4 regions of the Pseudomonas sp. TE3644 genome follow, and region 2 is predicted to be linked to each of the others. Evidence: predicted binding sites of a transcription regulator. Region 2 holds the regulator's gene; each other region holds the start of a gene.
What was found. The regulator sigma-54, encoded in region 2, starts transcription at its own class of promoters, with help from an activator protein. The targets are predictions, from matches to a motif close to ANTGGCATNNANNTTGCTNT.

Region 1 (5,289 bases), 730 kb from region 2:
AGGATATTGCCGAACGGGTCCAACTGCGCGCGCACCTGGCGAGGCAAGTCCAACTGCCAGCTCAGCACGTGCTGGCGCTCGCTGTCGTGGGGCGTCAGGCGCAGGTACTGGATGCTGGCACGCACTTCATCATCGTAGTGGTACGCGGTCTCGTGACTGATGGAGAGTCTCATACTGCCTCCAGGTAAGAACTGTGAATGGCATTACCCAGCTGGGCCACCAGCGGGATGAAGTCGGTCAACCAGGTGTGCAGCCCTTCATCCAGGATCTCACTGATACCGGTGTAGCGCAGGCGAGCGTCCAGCTCGGCAGCCAGCCTCTGGGCTGGGCGGCCGTTGAGGCCGGGCAGCGAGGCCAGTATCTGGTCGATTTCTTCGGTACAGGCACGCAGCGAGCGCGGCACGTCGGCGCGCAGCAGCAACAGCTCCGCCACGTTGTGGGCCGAGGGTGCGTCGCGGTAGATCTCGGTGTACGCCTCGAACGACGACAGGGCGCGCAGCAAGGCGCTCCACTGGTAATAACTGCGCGCCGAGTCCTCGTCCACCGATTCGGCCTCGTCACCCAACATTTCGTAGCGGGCATCCACCAGGCGCAGGGTGTTGTCCGCGCGCTCGATAAACGTGCCCAGGCGGATGAAGCGGAAGGCGTCGTTGCGCATGATGGTGCCGTAGGTGGCACCGCGGAACAGGTGCGAACGCTCCTTGATCCACTCACAGAAGCGGCTCAGGCCATAACGGCCCAGGCCCTGCTCGGCAATGCCGCGAATCTCCAGCCAGGTGGCGTTGATGTTTTCCCACATGTCGGCGGTGATGCGCCCGCGCACCGCATGGGCGCAAGCCCGGGCCGCGCCCAGGCAGCTATAGAGGCTGGCCGGGTTGCTGGCATCCAGGGCAAAAAAATGCAGCAAGCGCTCGGCGTGCAGCTTGCCGTGGCGCTCCAGGTAATCGTCCAGGGTGCCGGTGATCAACAGCGGCATGGCCATTTCTTCAAGGCCATCGCCACGGCCGTCCTGGGGCATCAGGGACAGCGAATAGCTGACCTCGAGCATGCGCGCCAGGTTCTCCGCGCGCTCCAGGTAACGCGACATCCAATACAGGTCAGAGGCAGTTCTACTCAGCATTTGGCAGGCATCCTTAATCCTCGACCACCCAGGTGTCCTTGGTTCCGCCACCCTGTGACGAGTTGACCACCAGCGAGCCTTCGCGCAGCGCCACGCGGGTCAGCCCGCCAGGTACCACACGGGTTTCGCGGCCAGCCAGCACGAACGGGCGCAGGTCGATATGGCGCGGGGCTATGCCGTTTTCGACGAAGGTAGGGCAGGTCGACAATGACAGCGTCGGTTGCGCGATATAGGCGTGGGGCCGGGCCTTGAGCCGGGCGCGGAAGTTTTCGATCTCGGCCGCCGAGGCCGCAGGGCCCACCAGCATGCCGTAGCCGCCCGAGCCCTGGGTCTCCTTGACCACCAGGTCCGGCAGGTTGGCCAGCACGTGGGACAGCTCACTGGGGTTGCGGCATTGCCAGGTGGGCACGTTCTTGAGGATCGGCTCTTCGTCCAGGTAGAAACGGATCATGTCGGTGACATACGGGTACACCGACTTGTCGTCGGCAACGCCTGTACCGATGGCGTTGGCCAGCACCACATTGCCCGACCGGTAGGCCGCCAGCAGCCCCGGCACACCCAACATCGAATCGGGGTTGAACGCCAGCGGGTCGAGGAAGGCGTCGTCCAGGCGACGGTAAATCACGTCCACCGCCTTGGGGCCATCGGTGGTGCGCATGAACACGCGGTCGTCGCGCACGAACAGGTCGGCGCCTTCCACCAATTCCACGCCCATCTCACGCGCCAGGAAGGCGTGTTCGAAGAACGCACTGTTGAACCGCCCAGGCGTCAGCACCACCACGCTGGGGTTATCCAGGGGGCTGGAGCTTTTCAGGGTGTCCAGCAGCATGCTCGGGTAGTGGTCGATGGGGGCGATGCGCTGGGCCGCGAACAGCTCGGGGAACAGGCGCATCATCATCTTGCGGTCTTCGAGCATGTAGCTCACGCCGCTGGGCGTGCGCAGGTTGTCTTCCAGCACGTAATAGCTGCCATCGCCATCACGCACCAGGTCCACGCCGGAAATATGCGAGTAGATGTCGCGGTGCAGGTTGAGGCCCTGCATCGCCAGCTGGTACTGCTCGTTGGCCAGCACCTGCTCGGCGGGGATGATCCCGGCCTTGATGATGCGCTGGTCGTGATACAGGTCAGCCAGGAACATGTTCAGCGCCTTCACGCGCTGGATGCAGCCGCGCTCCACCACTCGCCATTCACTGGCCGGGATGCTGCGCGGGATGGTATCGAAAGGGATCAGCCGCTCGGTACCCTGCTCGTCGCCATAGAGCGTGAAGGTGATGCCAGCCCGGTGGAACAGCAGATCGGCTTCCCGGCGCCGCTGGGCCAGGAGCTCTTCGGGGGTGTCGGCCAGCCAGCGCGCGAACTCCCGATAATGCGGGCGGACAATACCGCCGGCATCGTACATCTCATCATAAAAGGTGCGGATCATGCCGTACTCCTTGTCACCCGGACACCAAGCCCATCGCAAGGCCCGTGCCAGCGGCAGAAACGCTTAAAAAACAACAGGTTGGATTATTGGATAATCAGGCACGCACCATTCCTGTGCATGACGTGGCCCAACCGGTTCCCGTACGCTTCATTGCGAAGCGGTCCTAGCAGGTTATTGCTAAGACCAGCATAGACAGAGATGATTTCAGAAACCTGGCGCAACACAGATTTTTTCGTTGTCCGGAGGACCGCGTCGCCTGCATCGCGACCAAGGTCGGCTCCTACACCGGACGACGTAGGAGCCGACCTTGGTCGCGATGCAGACGCCGCCATTTCAAGCACAAACACCCAGAAACCAAAACGGCCAGCCTTGTGGGCCAGCCGCTGTGTACAGCACTGTCTGTCTAAGCCTGCAGGCGCTGAACCTGGTGTTTCACGCCCCACCCTTCTATCTCGCCGCCCAGCGGCTCGATCACGGCTTCAAAATCCTGCTCGAACTCGCCGATGCCGCCATAGGTGGCGTACATCACCTTGCTCAACTCCAGGTGCCAGGCCCCATCGTCCCGTTCACTGACCTGGGCATTGAGTGATTCGCCCTGAAACTTTCCCGCCGCCGTACGCGCACGCTTCTCGTCCGGAAACACGGCATAAAACTCGATGGGGTGGATGCTGGCAAAGTCGAAACCGCCTTCTTTCATGCGGCGCAGCACGTGGGTGCTGATGTCTTCTTGATAGGCTGTGCTCATGGATCGTCCTCCTCATCATTGATGGATAGACTTTCAGTACTTCCAGGACCTCCGTTGACAGATAACTGCAATGGGAATGCGCGACCGCAGGGTCACCCGGAAACAAGCATGGAGCTGACAAGACAAGGGGCGGGCCAGGCAGATGGCCGTCCTCGGTTGCAGAGTAGCGCGAAGGCAGCGCCTGTGCCAGAGGGCCAGGCGCACGCAATGCAGATCAGGCGACTTGCGTCACGGAAACGATTTCCATGGCGTTGAGTTCCTTGAGTGCCTTGGCCGCAGGTTCCGCGGCGCGGTTGTCGAAATCATTGAGGTCGGCCTTTTCCAGCACCGGCCGGTAATAGGCGCGCACGTGGCGGGCGGCTTCTTCCTTGTCCGGACGTTGCTCGGCGTCTATTTCAAGGTTCAGCTTCTGGCCGTGCTCATCGATAAAAGCGATTTGCCACTTTTTCATCAATTTCTCCTCGGCAGAACGGAGTTGCAACGCAAGGCATCAGCCTCACTTCACTTGACCGGCCTTGCGCCGCATCGTTCCGTCGGGGTAACGCTGTAGCCGCTGCCGCAGGCTGCGCTGGCCCTATGCCTTACTGGAGATGTCCAGGGTACATGAGGGCCAGCGCAGCCTGGCGGCAGCGGCTACAGGTTACTTGGAGTCAACCACGCCCGCGGTGTTGTCCAACAGGCTCTTGGTGGCCGTCTGGATGAACGCGTCGAGCTTGTTCAGCAGGTCGGCCTGGTCAGGCTGATCAGTGATGGACTCGGCTTTCGGGTCGCTGCCCAGCTGGAAGCGGAACATGCGTGGTGGCATGTCCTTGGGCTGAACCAGAATGCGGTCGCCGGTGATGATGGCCACCGTCTGCTCGTTGCCCGACGGTTTGATCACGCCAAAGCCCTTGTCGCCTTCAGGCAGGTTCAGCAGGTCGCGGCCCCAGCACTGGTTGCGGGTTTCACCGCCCAGGCGGCCCATGATAGTGGGCACGATGTCGATCTGGGTGCCGACGGTGTGGTTGACCGCACCGAACTTCTCTTGCAGGCCTTCACCGATCATCAGCATGGGCACGTTGAAGCGGCCCAGGTCCATTTCGGTGATCTGCTGGTCGTTGCCGAAGCCGTGGTCGCCGACGACGATGAACAGGGTGTCCTTGAAGTACGGCTCTTTCTTGGCCTTCTCGAAGAACTGGCCCAGGGCCCAGTCGGAGTAACGCATGGCGGTCAGGTGCTGGTTCAGCGAACCACGATCGGTCACCTGCGGCACCGGCAACGGCGACGGGATGGCGTACGGGGTGTGGTTGGACAGGGTTTGCAGCAAGGCATAGAACGGCTTGCCGGCCTTGTCGCGCTTGGCCAGTTCCTGGGCGCCACGGTCGAACATGTCCTGGTCGGACACGCCCCAGGTGGGGTCGGAGAACACCGGATTGACGAAGTCATTACGGCCGATGAAGGTGGTCATGCCCTGGTTGGCGAAGAAGCCGGACTGGTTGTCCCAGGCGAAGTCGCCGTTGTACACATACACGTCGTCAAACTGACGGGCGCTGAGCAGCTCAGGCAGGCCGGACAGCTTGTGCGCGCCTTCCGGGGTCTGCATCAGGTATTCAAAGCCTGGCAGGTTGGGGAAGCAGCCCATGGTGGCGAACATGCCCTGGTGGGTATGGGTGCCGTTGGAGAAGAAATGGTCGAACAGCAGACCTTCTTTCGCCAGTTTGTCGAAGTACGGGGTGATGTTGCCAGGTGCACCCAGTGCGCCCACCGAGTGGCCGGCGAAGCTTTCCATCAGGATGACCACGACGTTCTTGTAACCCAGCACGTTCTGCGCCGGCGGCGTGAAATCACGGCGCACGGCAGCGGTATCGGCGTCTACCAGCTTGTCATTGGTGGTCAGCAGCATGTTGCGCACGGTCTGCTGGGCCTCATCCTCGGGGATGGTGGCCTTCCAGATGTTGTCGCGCTCGTCCGAGAAGCTGCTTTTGGCCGCGCCGATCAGGCTCAGGGTGCCGTTGAGGCCCA
Region 2 (5,289 bases):
AGGTGCACTTGGGTGCCCTTGCCGGCCGCCAGCATCATGACGGCCATGATGCTCTTGCCGTCGATCAGGCTTTGCGAGTTGCGACCAATGCGCACCTGGCAGTCGGGGAATTTGCCGGCAACGCCGACGAACTTGGCCGCGGCACGGGCGTGCAGGCCAAGCTTGTTGATGATTTCGATTTCACGAGCAGGCATCGCGATGGGGATCCTTTCAACTGAGGTCGCGGTGGCGAACCTGGACATTCTTGAGCGTCTGCTGCAGCGCCTGGCCCAGCCGTTCGGTCAGGTAGACCGAACGATGGTGCCCGCCGGTGCAGCCGATGGCAATGGTGACGTAGGCACGGTTGCTGGCGGCGAAGCGCGGCAGCCATTTCTGCAGGTAGGTGGCGATGTCCTGGTACATCTCCTCGACGTCCGGCTGGGCAGCCAGGTAATCGATGACGGGCTGTTCGAGCCCCGAATGGTCGCGAAGTTCAGGCTTCCAGTAGGGGTTGGGCAGGCAGCGCACGTCGAACACCAGGTCGGCGTCCACCGGCATGCCACGCTTGAAGCCAAAGGACTCCACCAGGAACGCGGTGCCAGGCTCCGGCTTGTTCAGCAGCCGCAGCTTGAGCGAGTCGCGCAGCTGGTACAGATTCAGATGAGTGGTATTGATCTTCAGGTCAGCCAAGTCGGCGATCGGGCTGAGCAGGTTGGTCTCCACCCGAATGGCCTCGGCCAGCGAGCGGTTGGCCGTGCTCAGCGGGTGGCGGCGACGGGTCTCCGAGAAGCGCTTGAGCAGGGTTTCCTCGTCCGCGTCCAGGTACAGCACATCGCATTGGATGTGCTTGTCGCGGGCTTGCTGCAGCAACTGCGGGAACTGCGACAGGTCACTGGGCAGGTTGCGGGCGTCGATCGACACGGCCACCAGCGGCTGCGCCAGTTCGGTACGGATCAAGGCCCGTTCGGCCAGCTCCGGCAGCAGCCCGGCGGGCAGGTTGTCGATGCAATAGAAACCGTTGTCTTCCAGCACGTCCAGCGCAGTGCTTTTGCCTGAGCCGGAGCGGCCGCTGACGATGATCAGGCGCATGGTCAATGACCTTTCTGTTCGTCCAGAACCACTTGATAGAGGGCTTCGCTGCTGGACGCAGAACGCAGGCGCTCACGCACGTCGGCGCGGTCGAGCATGCCGGCGATCTGGCTCAGCAGGGCCAGGTGTTCGTTGGTGGCTTCCTGGGGTACCAGGAGCACGAAGACCAGGTCAACCGGAGCGCCATCGATGGCGTCGTAGTCGATCTTGTTCTCCAGGTGCAGCAGGGCGCTGATCGGCGTGGCGCAGCCGGCCAGGCGGCAATGGGGGATGGCAATACCGTTGCCAAAGCCCGTCGAGCCCAGTTTTTCGCGGGCGATCAGGCTGTCGAACACCACCTGCATCTCAAGGCCCGGAACCTCCCGGGCGATCAGGTTGGCGATGTGTTCGAGTACTTTTTTCTTGCTGCCGCCCGGCACGTTCACGAGGGAACGGCCGGGGGTCAGGATGTGTTCAAGTCGGATCATGGGTGGGGAGTGTCAGCGGGCAGTCGCGCCTTGCAGCAGACTCTGCTGTTTTTCCTTATGCTTTTTGAGTTGGCGATCAAGCTTGTCGGTCAGCAGGTCGATGGCCGCGTACATGTCGTCATGTTCCGCGTTGGCCACTACCTCACCGCCGGGTACGCGCAGGGTGGCCTCGATTTTCTGTTTCAGCTTCTCGACCTCCATGATGACCTGCACGTTGGTTATCTTGTCGAAATGGCGCTCCAATCGGTCGAGTTTCTCACCGATGTAAGTGCGCATGGCGTCGGTCACAACCAGTTGATGTCCACTGATGTTGACTTGCATACCGCTTTCTCCTTATTGCCAGTGCATAAAGAGACAGGTTGGATAACCTGCCACTGGAACGCTGTGGCACATCCGGTACGCCCACTGGCAGCGCCTTGACGCTGCCAGGAGGATCACATCAGCCGCTTGCGTTCGCTCGAAGGGGCGATCCCGAGGGATTCGCGGTACTTGGCGACAGTGCGGCGGGCGACCTGGATGCCTTGTGCCTCCAGTAAACCAGCGATCTTGCTGTCACTCAATGGCTTTTTCTGATTTTCGGCCGCAACCAGTTTCTTGATGATCGCGCGGATCGCCGTGGACGAGCATTCACCGCCCTCGGAGGTGCTGACGTGGCTGGAAAAAAAGTATTTCAGCTCGTAGATGCCGCGAGGGGTGTGCATGTATTTCTGGGTGGTTACCCGCGAAATGGTCGACTCGTGCATGCCCACCGCTTCGGCGATGTCGTGCAGCACCAGCGGCTTCATGGCTTCGTCGCCGTAGTCGAGGAAACCACGCTGGTGCTCGACGATCTGGCTGGCGACTTTCATCAGGGTTTCGTTGCGGCTTTGCAGGCTCTTGATGAACCAGCGGGCTTCCTGCAACTGGTTGCGCATGAAGGTGTTGTCGGCGCTGGTATCGGCACGGCGAACGAAGCCTGCGTACTGCGGGTTGACGCGCAGGCGCGGCACCGCTTCCTGGTTCAGCTCCACCAGCCAGCGGTCGCTGTCCTTGCGCACGATCACGTCGGGCACCACGTACTCGGCCTCGCTGGACTCGATCTGCGAGCCGGGGCGCGGGTTGAGGCTTTGCACCAGTTCGATGATCTGGCGCAGCTCGTCTTCCTTGAGCTTCATGCGGCGCATCAGCTGGCTGTAGTCACGGCTGCCCAGCAGGTCGATGTAGTCGGCCACCAGGCGCTGCGCTTCGGCCAGCCAAGGGGTCTTGGCGTGCATCTGGCGCAGTTGCAGCAGCAGGCACTCGCTGAGGTCGCGGGCACCGATGCCGGCTGGCTCGAATTGCTGGATGCGGTGCAGCACGGCTTCGACTTCGTCGAGCTCGATGTCCAGTTCCGGGTCGAACGAGTCGCAGATTTCCTGCAGGGTCTCGTCCAGGTATCCCTGGTTGTTGATGCAATCGATCAGGGTGACCGCGATCAGGCGATCGGTATCGGACATGGGCGCCAGGTTGAGTTGCCACAGCAGATGGCTTTGCAGGCTCTCGCCGGCCGACGTGCGGGTGGTGAAGTCCCATTCGTCGTCATCGTTGCTGGGCAGGCTGCTGGCGCTGGTCTGGTAGATGTCTTCCCACGCGGTGTCCACGGGAAGCTCGTTGGGAATGCGTTCGCTCCATTCACCGTCCTCGAGGTTGTCGACGGTGGGTGCCGAGGTTTCCTGGTAACTCGGTTCCTGGATTTCCGGCGTGACCTGCTGTTCGGCCTTGTCGGCCATGGGGTCACTGTTGTCGAAGTCGTCGCCTTCTTCCTGGCGCTCGAGCATCGGGTTGGATTCCAGGGCCTCTTGAATCTCCTGTTGGAGGTCCAGTGTGGAGAGCTGGAGGAGGCGGATGGCCTGTTGCAACTGCGGTGTCATCGTCAGTTGCTGGCCCATTCTTAGGACGAGCGATGGTTTCATGGCAGGGGCTTAACACCTTATTCGCCGGCGCAGAGCGCCATCCACTACAGGGCGCCGAGGCTTTCGGCTTTTGTCGTAAGCAAATTATATGCCTGAAACCGAAGTGTTTGCCTAGAGCGATGCCGCAATAAAACCCCCAATGGGGTTAAAAAAGTTGCGGCACGCCCAGGCAACCAGCCAACACCTCGCCTGTTACAGGCGGAACTCGTGACCGAGGTAAACCTCTTTCACCAGTTGGTTTGCCAGGATGGTTTCAGCGTCGCCTTCGGCGATCAGCTGGCCATCGTTGACGATGTAAGCGGTTTCGCAGATGTCCAGCGTCTCGCGAACGTTGTGGTCGGTGATCAATACGCCGATGCCCTTGTTCTTGAGGTGGTGGATGATCTGCTTGATGTCACCGACCGAGATCGGGTCGACACCGGCGAACGGTTCGTCCAGCAGGATGAACTTGGGCGCGGTGGCCAGCGCACGGGCGATTTCCACCCGGCGGCGTTCGCCACCGGACAGGCTCATGCCCAGGTTGTCGCGGATGTGGGTGATGTGGAATTCCTGCAGCAGGCTTTCCAGCTCCTTCACGCGGCCGGCCTTGTCCAGTTCCTTGCGGGTTTCCAGGATGGCCATGATGTTGTCCGACACCGACAGCTTGCGGAAGATCGAGGCTTCCTGCGGCAGGTAGCCGATGCCCGACAGCGCGCGGCCGTGCATGGGCTGGTGGCTGACGTCCAGGTCGTCGATCAGCACGCGGCCCTGATCGGCGCGCACCAGGCCCACGATCATGTAGAAACAGGTGGTCTTGCCGGCGCCGTTAGGCCCCAGCAAGCCGACGATCTGCCCACTTTCGATGGAGATGCTGACATCCCGCACAACCTGCCGGCCCTTGTAGGCCTTGGCCAGGTGCTGGGCTTTGAGAATAGCCATTACTTGCCCTGCTGCTGGTCGGTTTTGCTTTTGGGCTGGATGACCATGTCGATCCGTGGCCGTGGCGTGACCTTGGCGCCCGTGGCGCGGCCGGCGTTGACCACCTGCTTGACGGTGTCGTAGACGATCTTCTCGCCTTCGGACGTGTTGCCGTCATTCACCACCTTGGCCTGGTCGATCAGGATGATGCGGTTCTGCGCCGAGAAGTACTGGATGGTCTTGCCGTAACCCTGCACGATCGGCTTGTCGATGGCCGGTTTCTGCTCGTAGTACGCCAGGTTGCCCACCGACGTGAACACGTCGACGTCGCCTTGCGCGTTGCGGGTGATGGTCACGGTGTTGCCGGTGATCTTCATGGTGCCCTGGGTAATGATGACATTGCCCTTGTAGGTGGCCACGCCCTGCTTGTCATCCAGTTGAGCGTCGTCGGACTGGATGTGGATAGGCTGATCACGGTCGGTCGGCAGTGCCCAGGCGCTCGCGCTTCCCAGTGCCGTGCCCAGGGTGAGCAATAAAGGAAGGGTATTAACGAGCCTCATACAATCCTCTTACGTTGGACAGCAAGTTGATCTTGCTGTCTTTCAAATATGCTTTCATGCCCTTGCCCGTAGAGACGCCACCGGCGCCGTCGATTCTAACGTCTCGGTCTGTCTGCGCATATTGCTGTTGGGGGAATACCGTCATGCGCGTGCTGGTGATCAGCGTAGGCCGGTTTTTCTGGTCGGTGCGGGCAATGCGGACGTTGTCGATCAATTCGACCTGGGTGCCGTCCGGGTTGACCTCGCCGTGGTCGCTGGTGACGTGCCAGGGGTAGACCGTGCCGCGGTACAGGTTCATGTCCGGGTTGGTCACCTTGGTGATCTGGCTGGCCTGCATGTGCTCGACCTTGTCCGCCGTCATGCGGT
Region 3 (5,289 bases), 570 kb from region 2:
AAGGCAGCGCCCGACTACACCGCCTACAGCCGCCAGCGCCCGTGCCAGGTGCGCATCAAGCACAACATCCTGCTCAATGGCCCGGGTGCCGAGAAGGAAACCCGCCAGATCGTCTTCAATCTGCAGGACACCGGCCTGGTCTACGAGGCCGGCGACGCCCTGGGCGTGTGGCCCACCAACTGCCTGACCCTGGTTGAAGAACTGCTGGCCACCCTGGGCCTGGACAGCGGCCAGCATGTGCAGGTGCCCGACCAGGGTGAAATGCCCTTGGCCCAGGCGCTGCACAAGCATTTCGAGATCACCCGCATCACGCCGGCGTGGCTCGCGCTGGTGGCCGAACGCAGCGCCAGCGAACGGCTGGCCGAGCTGCTGGCGGCGGACAACAAGCAGGCATTGACCCAGTGGCTATGGGGCCGACAGCTGCTCGACCTGCTGGACGAGTTCCCCGTCGAACTGAGCGTGGACGAACTGCTGGGCCTGCTCAAACCCATGCAGCCGCGCCTGTACTCCATCAGCTCCAGCCCCAAGGCCAACCCCGACGAAGTGCACCTGACCGTCTCCACCGTGCGCTACCGCCACAACGACCGGGCGCGCAGCGGCGTGTGTTCGGCGTTCCTGGCCGACCGCGCCAGCCATGGCCTGGTGTCGATCTTCGTGCAGCCGTCGCGGCATTTCAAAGTACCGGCCGATCCCACCGCGCCAATGATCATGGTAGGGCCAGGCACGGGTGTGGCGCCGTTCCGCGCCTTCCTGCAGGAGCGCCAGGCCAGCGGTGCCACGGGCCCCCACTGGCTGTTGTTCGGTGAGCAGCGCCGGGGCACGGATTTCTACTATCAGCAGCAATTGCTGGCGTGGCGTGAGCAAGGTCATCTGCAGCGCCTGGATACGGCGTTCTCCCGTGATCAGGCGCAGAAGATTTACGTGCAGCAACGCCTGCTGGAGCAGGGGGCCTTGCTGTGGTCATGGCTGGAGCAGGGCGCGCACTTCTATGTGTGTGGCGACGCCAGCCGCATGGCCAAGGATGTGGACGCGGCGCTCAAGGCGGTGATCGCCGAGCACGGCGGCGTGGACGCCGAGGCGTACGTGGCGCAGATGAGCAAGGACAAGCGCTACCTGCGCGATGTGTACTGAAACGAGGCACTCAAGGCCCAAACGCACCAACCTGGCCCCGTAGCCGCTGCCGCCAGGCTGCGCTGGCCCTCGCGTACACCCGCATAATTCAGGTTGGCATACGGGCCAGCGCAGCCTGGCGGCAGCGGCTACGGTTGTATCGCGTGTTGGCATGCAACCTGCTTTGAGACTATCAGCCCACCCGCGTTCAACGGCGATCGCACCCAGGGGCAATACACACAGATACCAGGCAAAGGCGCCTGGAGCTTAACGGCTCCAGGCGTCTTTTTTTTGTTCGAGGAAAAACCGCATGAACGCAATCATGACGATCAAGCCACGCCAGCAACTGATCATCGTCGGCAACGGCATGGTCGGCCACCACTGTGTCGAGCAGCTGATTGAACGCGGGGCCCTGGCGCAGTTCGAGGTGCGGGTGTTCGGCGAAGAGCGGCAGCGCGCCTACGATCGCGTGCACCTGTCCGAGTACTTTGGCGGCAAGGACGCTGAAGCCCTGGCCATGGCCGACGCCAGCTTCTATGGCGAGCACGGCGTGACCCTGCACCTGCACGAAGCGGTGCTGGAGATCGACCGCGACAACCGCCAGGTCGTCACCCGCCAGGGCCGTTATGACTACGACCAACTGGTGCTGGCCACCGGTTCCTATCCCTTCGTGCCACCGATCGCCGGCTCCGAAGGCAACGCGCGACTGGTGTACCGCACCCTCGACGACCTGGACGCCATCCGCGCAGCCGCCGCCAACGCCCGCCGTGGCGTGGTGGTGGGCGGCGGCCTGCTGGGCCTGGAGGCGGCCAACGCGCTCAAGTCCCTGGGCCTGGAAGCGCACGTGGTGGAGTTCGCCCCGCGCCTGATGCCGGTGCAACTGGACAACGAAGGCGGCGCCGCCCTGCGCGCGCAGATTGAAGCCCTGGGCGTGGGCGTGCATGTGTCGCGCGCCACCCAGGCCATCGTGGCGGGCGACGAGTACCGCTACCGCATGAACTTTGACGGCGGCGAGTCCCTGGAAACCGACCTGATCGTGTTCTCCGCCGGCATCCGCCCGCAGGACGCCCTGGGCCGCAGCAGCGGCCTGGAAATCGCCCCGCGTGGCGGTGTGGTGGTGGACGAACTGTGCCGCACCAGCGACCCGGCTATCTTCGCCATCGGCGAATGCGCGTCCTGGAACGGCAGCGTCTTCGGCCTGGTCGCCCCCGGCTACAGCATGGCGCGTAACGTGGCCGCCGAGCTGGCGGGGCAGGGCGGTGCGCTGTTCACCGGCGCCGACATGTCCACCAAGCTCAAGCTGCTGGGTGTGGACGTAGGCTCCATCGGCGACGCCCACGCGGCCACGCCGGGCGCCAAGAGCTATCGCTTCATCGACGAGGCCAACGCCAGTTACCGGCGCCTGGTGGTATCGCCCTGCGGCACCAAGGTGCTGGGCGCCGTGCTGGTGGGCGACAACAGCTATTACGACACCCTGCTGCAATACGTGCAGAACGGCATTGCCCTGCCCAAGGATCCGGCCAGCCTGATTCTGCCGCTCAGCGACGGTGCGCCCACCCTGGGCGCCGACGCCCTGCCCGACAGCGCCACCCTGTGCTCGTGCCACAACGTCACCAAGGGCGCCGTATGCGCCGCCATCGACAGCGGCTGCGGCGACCTGCCCAGCCTCAAGGCGCAGACCAAGGCGTGCACCGGCTGCGGCGGCTGCGCGGCGTTGCTCAAGCAGGTGTTCGAGCACGAACTGGTGGCCCGCGGCGTGGCCGTGGACAAGAGCCTGTGCGAGCACTTCGCCCATACCCGTCAAGAGCTCTACGCCCTGGCCCGCGTCGAGGGCATTCACAGCTTCGACGAGATGCTGGCCAAGCACGGCCGTGGCCAGGTCGGCTGCGACATCTGCAAGCCGACGGTAGGCAACATCCTCGCTTCGTGCTGGAACCAGCCGATCATGGACCCGTCGCTGGCGCCCCTGCAGGATACCAACGACACCTTCATGGCCAACATGCAGAAGAACGGCACCTACTCGGTGGTGCCACGCATCCCCGGCGGCGAGATCACCCCGGACAAGCTGATCGCCATCGGCGCGGTGGCGAAGAAATACGACCTGTACACCAAAATCACCGGCGGCCAGCGCATCGACCTGTTTGGCGCGCAACTGCATGAACTGCCGGACATCTGGGGCGAGTTGATCGACGCCGGCTTCGAGACCGGCCATGCCTACGGCAAGTCCACCCGTACGGTAAAAAGCTGCGTGGGCAGCACCTGGTGCCGCTATGGGGTGCAGGACAGCGTGAAAATGGCGCTGTTCATCGAAGACCGCTACAAGGGCCTGCGCTCGCCGCACAAGCTCAAGTTCGCCGTGTCGGGCTGCACCCGCGAATGCGCCGAGGCACAGAGCAAGGACGTGGGCGTGATCGCCACCGAGAAGGGCTGGAACCTGTACATCAGCGGCAACGGCGGTATGCGCCCGCGCCATGCCGAACTGTTCGCCACCGACCTGGACGATGAAACGCTGATCCGCTACATCGACCGCTTCCTGATGTTCTACATCCGCACCGCCGACAAGCTGCAGCGCACCTCGGTGTGGCGCGAGAGCCTGGAAGGCGGCCTGGATTTCCTCAAGCAGGTGATCATCGACGACAGCCTGGGCCTGGGCGCCGAGCTGGAAGCGCAGATGCAGCACGTGGTCGACCGCTACGAATGCGAATGGGCCAATGCCCTCAAAGACCCCGAAAAACTCAAGCGCTTCCGCACCTTCGTCAACGACCGTCGCGACGACCCCGGGGTGCACTTCGTCAAGGAACGCGGCCAGCGCCGACCTGCCACCCACCATGAACTGAAACTGATCCCGCTCGCCGAGGAGGCCCTGTGATGAACAACGCCAATCAAGCCGTGCATGCCCAGACCTGGCAGCCGGTGTGCCAGCGCCACGACCTTGTCGCCAACAGCGGTGTGGTGGTGTGGCTGGACGGCGCCCAGGTGGCGCTGTTCTACCTGCCGGACGACCCGCAGGGGCGGGTGCTGCATGCCATCGACAACCATGACCCGCGCTCGGGCGCCAATGTGATCGGCCGGGGGATCGTGGGTCAGTTGCAGGGCCAGTTGGTGGTGGCGGCGCCGTTGTACAAGCAGCATTACGCGCTGCTCGATGGCCATTGTCTGGAAGAGCCGGCCGAACGCCTGCGCACCTGGCCGGTGCGCCTGCATGGCGACGAAGTCCAGATCGCCCTGAACTAACCTTGCTTTGTGGGAGACTCCAGGGTGTTGAGCAACCTGTGGGAGCGGGTTCTACCCGCGAAAAGAACACCGCGAAGTATCTGACACATCAAGGTGCTCTCTTCGCGGGCAGAGCCCACTCCCACTACACACTCTGGGCGATGTGGTGTTGCAGGGTGGTGTAACATCAGCGGCATGAACCTCGACACCCGCATCAAATTCCGCCACCTGCTGTGCTTTCTCGAAATTGCCCGCCAGGGCAGTTTCGCCAAGGCCGCCGACGCCGTTGCCATCAGCCAGCCGGCCATCTCCAAGACCCTCAAGGAGCTTGAGGACCTGTTGCAGACACGGCTGTTCGAACGCGACAAAAGCGGCGTCGAGCTGACCCCCGCCGGCGTGCGCTTCATGCGCTACGCCGCGCCCTGCGTGCAGGCCCTGCGCGACGGCGTCAGCACCCTGCGTACCGAAGAACACGCCGCGCCGGTGGTCAAGGTGGGGGTGCTGTCTACCGTCGAAAGCCTGCTGATGCCCGAGGTGCTGTGCCGTTTGAACGAGCGCCACGCGGCGCTGGTGGTGAGCGTGGCCACGGGGCCCGGCGCGCACCTGCTATCGCAACTGCACGTTGGCGAACTGGACCTGGTAATCGGCCGCATGACCGACAGCCCGCAAATCCAGGGCCTGATGTTCGAGCACCTGTACAGCGAAGCCATGACCCTGGTGGTGCGCCCCGGCCACCCGCTGCTGGGGCAGGTGCCCACCGACCGCAGCCGGGTCAACCGCTACCCGCTGGTGCTGCCGCTGGCCGGCACCACCATCCGCAAGCACGCCGACAGCCTGTTCGTGCAGTGCGCCATCGAGCCACCGGCGCAGCGCCTGGAAACCCTGTCGCCCACGCTCAGCCGTCGTTACGTGCTCAGTAGCGATGCCATCTGGGTGGCGCCGCGTGATGCGGTGTTGCTGGATATT
Region 4 (5,289 bases), 5.2 Mb from region 2:
ATCGAAGCCAACGTGCGCCGTGCGTTGCTTGAAGACATTGGCAGCGGCGACATCACCGCCCAGCTGATCCCGGCCGAGCGCCTGGCAAAAGCCACCATCATTACCCGCCAGGATTGCGTGGTGGCCGGCACCGCCTGGGTAGACGCGGTGTTCCGTCAGCTTGACCCACGCGTGGCCGTGCATTGGCAGGTCGTCGACGGCCAGCGCGCCACCGCCAACCAGGCCCTGTTCCACCTTGAAGGCCCGGCCCGCTCGCTGCTGAGCGGCGAGCGCACCGCGCTCAACTTCCTGCAGATGCTGTCCGCCGTGGCCACCCAGGCCCAGGCGCTGGCCGACAAGGTGGCCGACACCCAGGTCAAGCTGCTCGACACCCGCAAGACCCTGCCCGGCCTGCGCCTGGCGCAGAAGTACGCGGTCACCTGCGGCGGTTGCCACAACCACCGCATCGGCCTGTACGACGCCTTCCTGATCAAGGAAAACCACATTGCCGCCAGCGGCGGCATTGCCCAGGCCATCAGCGCCGCGCACCGCATCGCCCCCGGCAAGCCGGTGGAGATCGAAGTCGAAAGCCTGAGCGAACTCAAGGAAGCCCTGGCCGCCGGCGCCGACATCATCATGCTCGACGAACTCAGCCACGACGACATGCGCGAAGCCGTGCGCCTGAACGCCGGCCAGGCGAAACTGGAAGCCAGCGGCGGCATCAACGAAACCACCTTGCTGCCCATTGCCCAGACCGGTGTGGACTACATCTCCATCGGCGCAATGACCAAGGACGTCAAGGCCATCGACCTGTCGATGCGCCTGAGTCTGTGACACCACACCCCACGAGATGAACGAAGGTATTGGAGTACTCGCTGTGACGAACACGCTCAACCCCGGGGCCGACAAGGTCTACATCATCCGCATCGACGGCACCCGCCTGGGGCCTTTCCAGACCAGCGTCGAACCCAACAAGGCGCTGATCTACGAAGTGACCCTCAACGCCGGCGCCGGCGACACCCTGGAACACCACCGTGAAAACGGTCAGGTGGACAAATACCTGATCACCAACACCCACTTCCAGCCACAGATGACAAGCGTAGCGGCGCACTACACCGTGCGGTGGCGTCAGGAAGGCTGACACTGCGTGTGATTCCGTAGCCGCTGCCGCAGGCTGCGCTGGCCCTCATGTTCACTGGAGATCTCCAGCGAGGCGTGGGGCCAGCGCAGCCTACGGCAGCGGCTACAGGGTTACGGCTTAAGCGGCAACTCACCCACCTGCGGCCGCGCAAACAGATACCCCTGCATCAACTCGATCCCCAGCCCCAGCAGCGCATCGCGCTCCCCTGCCGTCTCAACTCCCTCGGCCAACAAAGTAATCCCCAGCCGCTGCGCCACCAGCACGATCCCCGCCACAATCGCCTCGCGCACCGGGTCGGTGTCGATAGTGCACGTCAACGCCATGTCCAGCTTCAGCACCTGCGGCTGAAACGTCGCCAACAGATTCAACCCCGAGTAGCCCGAGCCAAAGTCATCGATCGCCGTGGTAAACCCCTGCCGCTCGTACGCCTTGAAGATCGACTTCAAGTGCTCCGGGTCTTCGACCTTCTCGCCCTCCGTCACCTCGAACATCAAGCGCTCCAGCGGGAACGCCGACGCCTTGGCCGCCTCCAGCGTGGCGCGGATGCACGTCTCGGCCCGGTACACGGCGTTGGGCAGGAAGTTGATGCTCAGTTTGCAATCGGGGATGTCAGGCAAGCCCAGCCCTGCTGCCAATTCGATGGCCTTGACCCGGCACGCCTGGTCGAAGCGGTAGCGGTTGGTGTCGTTGACCTGGGCCAGCACGCTGGCGGCGGATTCGCCATTGAGGCCGCGAACCAGGGCTTCGTAGGCGTACAACGTGCCGGTGCGCGCGTTGAGGATGGGTTGGAAGGCCATGGTGAAGGCGAAGTCCAGGGCTTCCAGGTTGCGGCATTGGGCGCAGGTGGCGGGTTCGAAGGGTTGGGGGAAGAGGGTTTGGATCATGGGGCCTCCCGGGGAGGTAGATCGGGTAGAAGACAAGATTGAATACCAGCACATGGCCAGCATGACATCTGACTGCGAAAGAGCACGGAAAATTTCGTAACGGTGGTGATATGCGTTGCCTATCAGCGCGGATGAGCCGAGGGTTAGCCGATTTTCCCGCAAGATCGACCGCGGTGCCATTGATCGATAACCGACTTAACCGCCATAGCCGACATCGGCGGCGCGTCTACGCTGGAATAAAGCTCCGCAACAGGGCTATTTCCAACATAGGCGAACAATCATGAAAATACTCTGCCCGGCGGCACTGCTCATTCTGATGGCAGGCTGCGCCGCGCCGCACAGCGGCCCCGCCAACGATGCCCACGCCCCTGCTCCGGCCAGCGCCGTGGAACTCAAGGGTGACGCAATTCGCTCCGCCCTGGTCGGCCGGCAACTAAGCAGCGTAACCGCAGACGGCAAGCCCTTTACTGAAACCTACAGCCCGGATGGGATCGCGACCATAACCATCAGCGGCAGCGCGGCGCAGAAGGGTAGCTGGCAGATCAATGAGGGGGTGATGTGTGTGAATTACGCGGCGTATGGACAGGAGTGCAATACGATCAAGGCGGATGATCAGTGGGTGTGGTTGATCGATAGTACCAAGATGACTACTAATAACCGGTTTTCGCGGCATTGAGTGGGGTGTGAGGCGATAGGGGATGGTGCCGGGGATAGGAATCGAACCTACGACCTTCGCGTTACGAGTGCGCTGCTCTACCGACTGAGCTACACCGGCGGTTATAGCGCCAAACTACCACCTGTCCATGATCCAATCAACCGATGCTAAGGAAGGTGAGCGCCATCAAATTCCTGGGCAACTGAGCGGAGTCATGGCTACAGGCGCGTCTGTAGTACATCGCCAGCCCGAAGCTGTGGTGAGTGTCCAAGTGATAACCTTTCCTGATACCGAGGACGGTGCATTGGTCAACGTGCAGGTGATAGTTCCCCCTCCCGAACTGACGGTAGCCGACGCAGTTATGCTGCTGCAGGTATTAGTGGTAGTTACCCCGCCAATGGCCGTTGGGGTGGATACATCATCCCCGTTGCTCAAGCTGTTTTGGAGGCCGGCCTTCAATACAGAGGTTTCAGTAATGCCCGCCACGACTGCGGAACGGGACTGAAATTTTTGATAGGCCGGAAACGCTATAGCTGCGAGTAGCCCAGTGATAGCCAGGGAAATCATTAATTCAACTAAAGTAAAACCGTTTACCAGCTTCATAATGCCCACCTGAATACAAAAGCCCGCAAAGCGCGGGCTTATAGTCGCAACTTGCTATCAGTTGGCTGCAGCGGTGTTAGTGCATCCCTTAGGCGTGTAGGTCGAAGCGATCGAGCTGTTTACCGCACAAGTCCAAACACCCGCAGTGGTGCGAGTCAGGGTAATTACGCCTCCTGCCACTTGCGTTGGCGGAGTTAGCAGGGTGCAGCCGATGGTGCCGGCGGTCGAGGAGGCGGACAGCGTGCAGTTCGTGGTGGTGCCGCTTGCTGCGCCAATTGATGTCGCGTCACTGAAAGCGGTGCCGGTAGACATCGCATCTTCGAAGCCTGCTTTCAACGAAGATACTTCTGCCAAACCAGCAGTCACTTTAGCCTTGGCCTGGTAACGGGAGTACGCAGGCAGTGCGATAGCGGCCAGGATGCCAATGATCGCTACCACGATCATCAGTTCGATCAACGTAAAACCTTTCTGTGCTTTCATGTCATCCACTCTCCGAACGTTAAGGGCCATACGACCTGCAAGTATCTGAGCAATGCCCGTGCCAACGACTGCCGTGGAGACTTACAAGAGGTTTCTCGCGAATTCCGACATCCCCCACCGCCCTGCAGGGAAAGAAACTGACATTTATTGTCACTATGTGTAACCCGATTTGGCACCTCCTCCTGACTAGGCTATAAATCACGGATTAGATGTGTACGGTGCCGAGATGAATGATATTGCCCTGACAGGTTTGGCTAAGCATTTGGTCCAGGCTGAATTGCTCACTGACAAAAGCGCACAGCAAGCGCATCAGCAAGCGCAACGCAACAGAACCCCTTTTGTACATTTCCTGGTACAAAATAAACTGGTCAAAAGCCGCGAAGTCGCTGAAATCGCCTGCGAACAGTTCGGCGTGTCCTTCCTGGATTTGAGTACGTTAGACAGGGAATCTCAACCCAAGGGACTGGTAAGTGAAAAGCTGGTCCGCCAGCACCATGCACTGCCTCTATGGCGAAGGGGCAATAAGCTATTTGTCGGGGTGTCGGATCCCACCAACCACCAAGCCATCACGGATATTCAATTCAGCACCGGCCTAACCACGGAAGCCATCCTGGTCGAAGACGACAAGCTGATGGATGCTATCGAGAAATATTTCGACAATGGCAGCACTGGCCTGGAAGGTATGGCCGATGTCGATCTTGATGACCTGGATGTCCAAGTCATGGACACCAACCATGACGAGCCTGTCGCCCAAGAATCTGACGATGCGCCGGTCGTGCGGTTTGTCAACAAGATGCTCTTGGACGCGATTCGCGGCGGCGCCTCGGATTTGCATTTTGAAACCCTACGAAAAAATTTATCGGGTGCGGGTTCGTACCGACGGCATCCTGCGCGAAGTTGCGAAACCGCCAATAAATCTGGCAGGTCGCATAGCTGCGAGGTTAAAGGTGATGGCCAGCCTGGACATTTCCGAGCGGCGCAAGCCGCAGGATGGGCGGATAAAAATGCGGCTGTCAAAAAACAAAGCCATCGACTTCCGTGTGAATACGCTGCCCACCCTTTGGGGCGAGAAAATCGTCATGCGGATCCTTGACCCCTCCAGCGCGCAGATGGGCATTGATGCATTGGGTTACGAGCCCAATCAGAAAGAGTTGTACCTACAGGCACTTCGCCAACCCCAGGGCATGATTTTAGTGACCGGTCCTACTGGCTCGGGTAAAACCGTATCGCTGTACACTGGCCTGAACATACTCAATACCGTAGATATCAACATCTCCACGGCGGAAGACCCTGTCGAGATCAACATGGAAGGTATCAACCAGGTCAACGTCAACCCCCGCCAGGGACTGGACTTCGCGCAAGCCCTACGCTCATTTCTTCGACAAGACCCTGACGTGATCATGGTGGGTGAGATTCGCGACCTGGAAACTGCAGAGATTGCCATCAAGGCCGCCCAGACCGGCCACTTGGTACTCTCCACCTTACACACCAACAGCGCTGCAGAAACCCTTACCCGCCTGCAAAACATGGGTGTTGCGGGCTTCAAT

Region 1: the regulator sigma-54 is predicted to act here: its motif matches at 2,576-2,595, upstream of ACZ9GA_RS20545 (circularly permuted type 2 ATP-grasp protein).
Region 3: the regulator sigma-54 is predicted to act here: its motif matches at 1,277-1,296, upstream of nirB (nitrite reductase large subunit NirB).
Region 4: the regulator sigma-54 is predicted to act here: its motif matches at 3,789-3,808, upstream of ACZ9GA_RS01005 (pilin).

What each region holds. Positions count from the first base shown of each region.
Region 1 covers NZ_JBWBQF010000001.1:4,657,055-4,662,343, forward strand. The annotation lists gene ACZ9GA_RS20535 (transglutaminase family protein) at 1-173, opposite strand, end outside; gene ACZ9GA_RS20540 (alpha-E domain-containing protein) at 170-1,120, opposite strand; gene ACZ9GA_RS20545 (circularly permuted type 2 ATP-grasp protein) at 1,134-2,543, opposite strand; gene ACZ9GA_RS20550 (ribonuclease E inhibitor RraB) at 2,947-3,288, opposite strand; gene ACZ9GA_RS20555 (hypothetical protein) at 3,503-3,739, opposite strand; gene ACZ9GA_RS20560 (LTA synthase family protein) at 3,929-5,289, opposite strand, start outside.
Region 2 covers NZ_JBWBQF010000001.1:5,388,121-5,393,409, reverse strand. The annotation lists gene ACZ9GA_RS23850 (HPr family phosphocarrier protein) at 1-194, opposite strand, end outside; gene rapZ (RNase adapter RapZ) at 211-1,068, opposite strand; gene ptsN (PTS IIA-like nitrogen regulatory protein PtsN) at 1,071-1,535, opposite strand; gene hpf (ribosome hibernation-promoting factor, HPF/YfiA family) at 1,548-1,856, opposite strand; gene ACZ9GA_RS23830 (RNA polymerase factor sigma-54) at 1,970-3,466, opposite strand; gene lptB (LPS export ABC transporter ATP-binding protein) at 3,659-4,384, opposite strand; gene lptA (lipopolysaccharide transport periplasmic protein LptA) at 4,384-4,923, opposite strand; gene lptC (LPS export ABC transporter periplasmic protein LptC) at 4,910-5,289, opposite strand, start outside.
Region 3 covers NZ_JBWBQF010000001.1:4,813,868-4,819,156, reverse strand. The annotation lists gene ACZ9GA_RS21205 (bifunctional nitrate reductase/sulfite reductase flavoprotein subunit alpha) at 1-1,131, shown strand, start outside; gene nirB (nitrite reductase large subunit NirB) at 1,421-3,979, shown strand; gene nirD (nitrite reductase small subunit NirD) at 3,979-4,344, shown strand; gene pcaQ (pca operon transcription factor PcaQ) at 4,519-5,289, shown strand, end outside.
Region 4 covers NZ_JBWBQF010000001.1:215,296-220,584, reverse strand. The annotation lists gene nadC (carboxylating nicotinate-nucleotide diphosphorylase) at 1-813, shown strand, start outside; gene ACZ9GA_RS01030 (hypothetical protein) at 857-1,120, shown strand; gene ACZ9GA_RS01025 (EAL domain-containing protein) at 1,231-2,004, opposite strand; gene ACZ9GA_RS01020 (hypothetical protein) at 2,285-2,680, shown strand; tRNA gene ACZ9GA_RS01015 (tRNA-Thr) at 2,704-2,779, opposite strand; gene ACZ9GA_RS01010 (pilin) at 2,846-3,262, opposite strand; gene ACZ9GA_RS01005 (pilin) at 3,320-3,742, opposite strand; partial or broken gene pilB (type IV-A pilus assembly ATPase PilB) at 3,969-5,289, shown strand, end outside.